One region of the Alteromonas alvinellae genome, then DNA from elsewhere that is predicted to be linked to it. Evidence: predicted binding sites of a transcription regulator. Region 1 holds the regulator's gene; the other holds the start of a gene.
The links. Region 1 encodes FliA, which starts transcription of late flagellar genes. Its sites were predicted from a motif close to CTAAAGNTNNNNNNNNNNNNGCCGATA; they were not measured.
Positions count from the first base shown of each region.

Region 2: a site for FliA is predicted at 2,786-2,812, ahead of flgM (flagellar biosynthesis anti-sigma factor FlgM). Genes of this name have one in related genera too.

Region 1 covers NZ_CACSIH010000021.1:2,663-6,605, forward strand. Annotated here, with positions in the region: gene flhF (flagellar biosynthesis protein FlhF) at 1-993, shown strand, start outside; gene ACX5KA_RS01435 (MinD/ParA family protein) at 999-1,865, shown strand; gene ACX5KA_RS01440 (RNA polymerase sigma factor FliA) at 1,862-2,593, shown strand; gene cheY (chemotaxis response regulator CheY) at 2,630-3,013, shown strand; gene ACX5KA_RS01450 (protein phosphatase CheZ) at 3,048-3,803, shown strand; gene ACX5KA_RS01455 (chemotaxis protein CheA) at 3,816-3,943, shown strand, end outside.
Region 2 covers NZ_CACSIH010000031.1:1,464-5,406, forward strand. Annotated here, with positions in the region: gene ACX5KA_RS02190 (flagellar assembly protein T N-terminal domain-containing protein) at 1-1,127, opposite strand, end outside; gene ACX5KA_RS02195 (LPP20 family lipoprotein) at 1,426-1,911, shown strand; gene flgN (flagellar export chaperone FlgN) at 1,958-2,389, opposite strand; gene flgM (flagellar biosynthesis anti-sigma factor FlgM) at 2,420-2,749, opposite strand; gene flgA (flagellar basal body P-ring formation chaperone FlgA) at 2,852-3,568, opposite strand; gene ACX5KA_RS02215 (chemotaxis protein CheV) at 3,840-3,943, shown strand, end outside.

The DNA.
Region 1 (3,943 bases):
GGTGAAGATACTGTTAGTCAACACGCTTTCCCAGAACATCAAGCTTCAAGCATAGGCGAAACGCCGGTATCTCAGTCGGCAGAACTTGCACAAATCAAAGAAGAGTTAGCTTCACTTCGCGACGTATTACAGTATCAAGTTGCCGACTTAATGGAAGCGAAGAACAAGCGTCAAAAACCTGTTCATCAATACCTAGTCACGCGATTAACTGATATGGGGTTAAGTAGCGCGCTAGCAACACAGCTTTTAAGTTATACACCGGCCCACTACAACGAACGTGACGCATGGGTTTATCTTCTTAACCTATTGGCTAATCGCATAAATGTTACTGGTAACGATATACTTAACGCACAAGGTGCTGTTGCACTCGTAGGGCCAACGGGTACGGGTAAAACAACCACTGTTGCAAAGTTAGCCGCTCGCTATGCGCAGAAATACGGTGCAGAGTCGGTGGCTATGATAACCATTGATACGTATAGAATTGCAGCCTATGAGCAGCTAGCGACATACGGAAAAATTATTGGCTGTACTGTGCGAAAAGCGCAAACTAGTGAAGAACTTGCAGATTTATTGTTCCAACTTCGCCATAAGCGACTAGTATTGATTGATACAGCAGGTTTTAGTCAACGTGATAGTCGATTAATTAAGCAAATTAAGCAGTTCGACAACGGCCAAATGCCAAAAGTAAAAAAATATTTGGTAGCGCAAGCTAATACGCAATACCCTGCTTTGCAGAGAATTATTCAAGCGTATGATGATATTGAACTAAGTGGCTGTATTTTCACAAAGTTAGATGAGTGCTACTCTTTGGGAGAGGTGCTTAGTGCAGCAGTTGAATACCAACTTCCGGTTAGTTATGTCACCGATGGTCAAAAAGTGCCTGAAGACATTAAGATTGCAGAAGCGAAATCTTTGGTTTCCGCTGCTGCAAAGCTTTATAAAAAGTACGGTTTGAATCATACTAGTGGTAACAACGCAATTAAAACAGCATAAGCAGTATGATTGACGATCAAGCGAGTAGCTTAAGAAAAATGAAGCAATCACGGTTAATCAAAGTAATCGCCGTCACTGGTGGTAAAGGTGGCGTAGGTAAAACGAACATTACACTTAACACCGCTATCGCGATGGCGAAGCAGGGTAAGCGAGTAATGGTTCTTGACGCCGACCTTGGCCTTGCCAACGTAGATGTGATGTTAGGGCTAAGGGTTGAGAAAAATCTATCTCATGTACTCTCTGGAGAATGCACGTTGGACGAAGTGCTAGTGACCGGTCCTCACGGCATTAAGATTGCGCCTGCCACATCAGGCACGCAGTCAATGGCAGAGCTTTCACCAACGCAACACGCTGGTTTAATCAGAGCGTTTAGCGAATTACGGTCTCAGATAGATGTGCTTATTGTCGACACCGCGGCAGGCATATCAGATATGGTATTGAGCTTCTCAAAGGCCTCACAAGATATTATGGTCGTCGTATGCGATGAGCCAACATCTTTAACAGATGCCTACGCACTAATAAAAATTCTTAACCGCGAGCACGGTGTTTTTCGTTTTAAAGTCGTAGCCAATATGGTGCGCGATGTGCGTGAAGGTCAGGAATTATTTAGCAAATTAAGCAAAGTGACAGGGCGTTTTCTCGATGTTGCACTAGAATTAGTGGCGACAGTGCCCTTCGACGAGAATATTCGCAAGGCGGTGCGCAAGCAAACGGCTATTGTTGACGCCTTTCCAGGTTCTCCGGCAGCAGTAGCGATAACTAAGTTGGCAAGTAAAGCACTTACGTGGCCAATTCCAGCGCAGCCCGGTGGCCACTTAGAATTTTTCATTGAACAATTAGTTGCAGAAAAAGCCGTAGGAAGTCAGCGTTGAACAGCAAGGCAGCCGCTTATCAACAACAAACAGATAAATCGCAGTTAGTCGAAAGACATGCGCCTCTGGTAAAGCGAATTGCGCATCATTTGATTGCGCGACTGCCTGCCAGCGTACTTGTTGATGACCTTATTCAATCAGGCATGATTGGGTTGCTAGAGGCCGCTCGAAACTTTGACGGCTCTAAAGGCGCAAGTTTCGAAACCTTCGCAGGAATTCGAATTCGTGGTGCCATGCTCGACGAGATACGAAAAGGTGATTGGACCCCGCGTTCTGTTCACCGTAACGGCCGCGCCATAACGGAAGCGATATCTCAAGTAGAGAGCGAGACAGGGCGCGATGCACGAGATTCAGATATTGCTGACAAGCTTAACGTAAGCTTGCAGGATTATCACCAGATGCTTAATGAAGTAAATGCCGGAAAGCTAGTGGGTATTGAAGATTTAGGTGTGTCGGAAGATGTTATTACTACTGAACAAAGTAGAGGCAGTGACGCACCGTTAGAAGATTTAATGCAGGGTGCTTTTCAAAAAGCGCTTGCCCATGCAATTACGACATTACCTGAGCGAGAAGCGATTGTACTTTCACTTTATTACGATGAAGAACTAAACTTAAGAGAAATAGGCGAAGTTCTTGATGTAAGTGAGTCGAGAGTCAGTCAAATTCATAGTCAAGCCATGTTAAAACTCAAATCACGAATGAAGTCGTGGCAAGCTGACGAAGAATAGAGATTAATAACAATTAACCCCTCACTGGAGGCTATTTTGGACAAAAGCATGAAAATTCTCGTGGTCGATGACTTTTCTACCATGAGACGAATCATCAAAAACCTGCTAAAAGATTTGGGTTTTGCCAACATCCAGGAAGCGGATGACGGAAGCACTGCATTACCTATGTTACAACAGGGCGATTTCGACTTTGTTGTGACCGATTGGAATATGCCTGGTATGCAGGGCATCGATTTGCTTCGCGCTATAAGAGCAGACGATAAGCTTAAGCATTTGCCTGTGCTTATGGTTACTGCGGAAGCGAAAAAAGAGCAAATCGTTGCAGCGGCGCAAGCAGGTGTAAATGGTTACGTTGTAAAGCCGTTCACAGCAGCAACACTAAAAGAAAAATTAGATAAAATATTCGAACGTTTAGGTTGATCCAGACGCTCACCAGATAAATGAGGTTTACTGGATGACAACGAATGTAAACGTTCCAATATCGTTAGAGGAAGCAAAACAACTTGTCGCCTTTCTTGAAGAAGGCGATAAGACTTCAGCTAGCGCACTACTTGAAGCCGTCTCAATGAAAGAAAACGTTGAGTTGTTTGCTGAAGTAGGTAAATTGACGCGTCAACTCCACGACGCGTTGAATAACTTTCAAATAGACGACCGCATCAAAAATTTAGCTACAGATGACATTCCTGATGCGCAGTCCCGCCTTACCTACGTAATTGAAGAAACTGAAAAAGCTGCTAATACTACTATGGATGCCGTTGAGGCGAGCATGCCGATAGCAGAAATGCTGTCGGAGCGGATCGAAAAGGTCATGCCAGAGTGGAAGAAGCTTATGAATCGCCAAATCGAACTTGGTGAATTTAAGGCTTTATGCGCAGACTTAGACGAATTATTGGAAGAAGGTTCGGCTCAGTCAGCTAAACTTACACAATTGCTTACCGAAGTTTTGATGGCACAGGGCTATCAAGACTTAACAGGGCAGGTTATTCGTCGCGTTATCGACCTTGTAAAAGAGGTAGAAGATAGTCTTGTAAACATGCTTACCATGTTTGGGGAACGCGACGGTACAGAACACACTAAACCATCTAGCGTTAAGGCCGATAAGGTTGATGGTGTAGAGGCGGAAGGCCCAATCATTGATGCTGATCAACGGGACGATGTCGTTTCAGGTCAAGATGATGTAGATGATCTTCTGTCTAGCTTAGGTTTTTAGGGGAGCGGGCGCATGTCGTTTGATGTTGACGAGGATATATTACAGGACTTTTTGGTTGAGGCCGGAGAGATACTTGAACAATTACAAGAACAGCTCGTTGATCTTGAGAACAATCCTGAAGACGCGGATTTATTAAATGC
Region 2 (3,943 bases), on a different contig from region 1:
TTTACCACCGTTGATGAATTGCCAAAGGCACGGTCCACAATAAACGTGCCAGGGTAGACAGCATACTGAAGGTACGTTCTGCCTAGGTTATCTATTACTTCTTTAGCTTGATAAAGATATAGTTCATCTTTCTCAGAAATGCCATTATCTCTCCCTAAAGAAATTGAAATTTTGTTGTTCGCAACGCTAATTACCCTGCCTGTTATAGGCTGGCAAGCAGTGGATTCTTTGATGTCTTCTATTGCCTCGCTGATGCTTACGTCAATGGCTTGACCATAGCGGGACTGCCAAAAGGTTGACGAAAACTCATCAACATCTTCGAATCTGTCAAACGTCCATTCTTCTTGGTTTCTATACGACGAGGTATAAAGCAGGCCCCCATTTATTCCATCATAAACCTGAAGTGACATTGAGAACGCGCGCTCTGGTGTACTATCACGCCACGGTGTAAACACAGGCGGGGTATCTTTTGGGCCCATACTTAAATCGTCGATAACACCAATAATCACAAACTGAGTGTTACTTTGGGCCGATAGGGTGCGTATATTCTCTGCGGTAAACCGGCTGTCAAATTTTGCCGTATGAGGTGCAACATAAGTAATGCTAAGGTTGTTGGTTTGAGCTTTCATTGCCTCTACGAGTCGCTGAGTGAAAGCTTTGTCGAAATTAGGCATATTGCCATGGGTCAAATGACCTCTATTTCTAATTCTAAAGTGTGTAGTGGCGAAGTGTTTCTCATCAAGCTGTGCATCGCACGTCTTACCTTTAGGAAAAATATCGGCTCCGACACGCACGGTAATTACCTCACCGTTAAAGGTTTCGTTAACTAGCTCAAGCTGATTAACTTCGCCGGTAGAGCGGATTGTCATTTCTTCGTTTTTAAGCAATCCATTGGTGAGTTTGGCAACACTGTGCACTGAAGCGCCGGCAAACAGCATTGCTTGTTTTAACGCTTCTTGCGTGGCCGTGCGTTTAGCTGCTTCTTTATTACCATCTAGCACAACTGCTTGCCCCGTGGCCTCATACCACGCGGCATGCGCTTGCCCAATAAAAAAAACTAATAGGCAAACTACCGCCACAGCAATATTAAAAAATTTCGCCAGAGTTGTTCTGCTTATGCGTTGCACCACACACTCCTATTGTTGCTCAGTCTATGCGCCAGATTAATACCACGAACTATGCGAAAAAAGTGCCAAGTGATGTGGGTTTTCTATAATAAGTTAAAATGGGCGCACATCTTGCTTTCTTTGGGCTATATCAGCGAGTAAATGCGTGCCTGATGTAGGCAGGCGAATCGGTGAATACCGAAAAATTAGGCGTTAGGTCAAACAGGCCATCGAGCGTTGTCATAGCGTATCTAATAGAAGCTAACAAATAGTTAAGCCGTCAGTAACCTGTTATTGATGCAAATTGAGGTTTAGATTCATGTGCTTGAATAAATTGAAAAAATCGAAAGTGTTTATTCAGTCTTCCATTCTCGGTTTCGCTCTCAGTATAAGTGGCTGTGGCATTATTGATAAACATGTCGAGTGGGAGACGGTTGAGCCAGAAAGCTATCCCGTTCTGAAGGCCATTGGCTATGCGCCGATTTCATCTCAGCGAGGTGAAAGTGATAGTATGAAATTGATAATGGCAATGAAAGCGTCAAAATTAGATGCATACAGAGAACTCACAGAACAAGTTTATGGTCAAAAAATTGAAGGCAGCCAATCAGTTTCCCATCTTGTTGTAGAGTCGGAATCGTTGCGAGCCTCAGTTGAAGGCGTGATAAGAGGCGCTGAAGTCGTCAAAACTTATCCGGTAGGGGAGGACACCTACGTGACAGAACTCTCTTTAGATATGCAGCAAGTTTATGATATTTATTTATCTACCGCGAAGCCAAGAAGAGTCAAAGACGTAAAATACTATTAGGAATGGGGCGATATAAAGCAGCGCAGGCTACCTTGGTATATAGGGCCTAAGCGCTGACGCCAGAACCTAAGGTTCCGCCTTTTGGCTTTCCCTTCTTATCATAAGTAAGCGACTCTTTCGCACGCACTTCCATCATCAAATTCCGCAGGTGTGTGAGGCGTAGCTGTCCTTGCTCCACGGCTTTTTGATTGACTTGTGTGCGGTACTTGCAATCGTCAAGTAGACGCTTTGCTTGCTCCATTAAACCTTCATCGTATTGGGACAATGAGGCAGAGCCGGCAAGAGTACGTTCAATATCACTATCAAGTGTCTGAATGGACGTAAGTAGCTGCGTTTTTTCGTCTAGTACTTTCATCAACGATTCAGCGTCACGAGAGCTTATAAGCTGAAGCTCCTTCTCAAGCAAGGCAACAAGTGTAGAGAGTTGCTCTACTTGCTTAGCTATTGCTTGTGATAATGGGCTGTTTTGTTCAGTCACTCTTACGCTCTACTATTCACTTGATTATTTTTATTTGGTACCGAAAATTTCACCTTCAAGTTTCGCTATTTTGTTAGCGAGCACTTCTGGATTCACTTTATATTCGCCACTTTGAATCGCTTTCTTTAAACGATCTACTTTGTCTTGATTAACAGGCGCTTCAGTTCCTTTTTTCTGCACTTGATTTAGCTGCTGTGCAGATTGAGTCAGCGACACTGAGTCTTGACGTGGCGCTGGAGCCGTCTGCGCGCTTTGTGCCGCAGCCTGTTGCTGAGACTGCTGCGTCTGGTTTTGTTGCGCAACCTTCCCATTATCAACGGGTGTTTTAGGTAACCCATTGTTTATATTATTAATAGCCATAATAAGTCCTCACTACTTTTTTGCCTCTGTAAAGTATATCGGCCTTTACGCTTATTTCTTTAGCCAAATTATGCACAAAAAAGTAGATATTTACTGCCTCAATTACAAGTGTATCACGACTTCTTCAGGGCTTGCGACTCTAGCGATTACTGCTTTTCTGCTGCTTGCGTTTAAAACCTTAATATTATCACCCACGACGCCGTCTTGTTGCGCAATACCGGCAGTCTTAACTTCCATGCCAGCTACCTCAGCAGTAATAGTAATTCTATCGCCTTTGCAGACAAAGCATAGCATATTCGATTGGATTGCTTGTCCGTTAGTTACTCGGCGCTTCATTCTAGCGCCAATAAGGGCTTCTAAATCGGTAAAAGCGGTATGCCGCAATCGTCTAACGTCAACTTTTGCCAGTGTTAAATTAGAAGAAGTAAGAACCGTGCCAGGACTGACGGCTCCTTGGGTAACAACGATTTCTTTTGTGCGTGTAACTTGGCCGCTGGTAAACAGATACCACTCATTATTTTGACAGCTAACGCGCACCGATATATACGACTGACTTAGCGCTTCTTGCGAAGCATTATACTGAAAACCGGTGGGGCAATCTGGAATATTTATCCTATCGTCTATCTTCACAATAGCCACATCAATGCTAGTATCCTGCGCATTATCAGTAAGTTGAGAGAGCAAATATTGCTTTGCGCCTTCTTCTACGCGTACGTGATTAGTCATTGCCGCTAAGCAACTTATTGAAATCACACTAAGTACCACGCATAGAAGTAAGCGAGTAAGTGATTGGTGCATTGTAGCGTTATTTGGTTTCATAGTGACTTTTCGTGTTCAGTTTACGAGTTATTGACTATGCTTAGTAACACCAGTGTAAATCCGCATTGGATTTAATTGCAAAGCGTACAGTAAGGTCAATAGGTGCTAGTCTCAACGCAGGCTTATTAACGCTGTAATAATTGGCTATTACAAAAACAAAAATGACATTAAGTGTCATTTTTCTGTCGTTTGACCTGCAAAAATTTAGTGATATTGTCTATCTTTATTATCAGAGGCAATGATCATGCCCAGTATTATTTAGAGGTGACCTATGTCGGGGATTTTAGATTCAGTAAACCAGCGCACGCAGCTTGTTGGGCAGAATCGCTTGGAGCTGTTGCTGTTTAGACTGAACGGCCGCCAACGCTTTGGGAT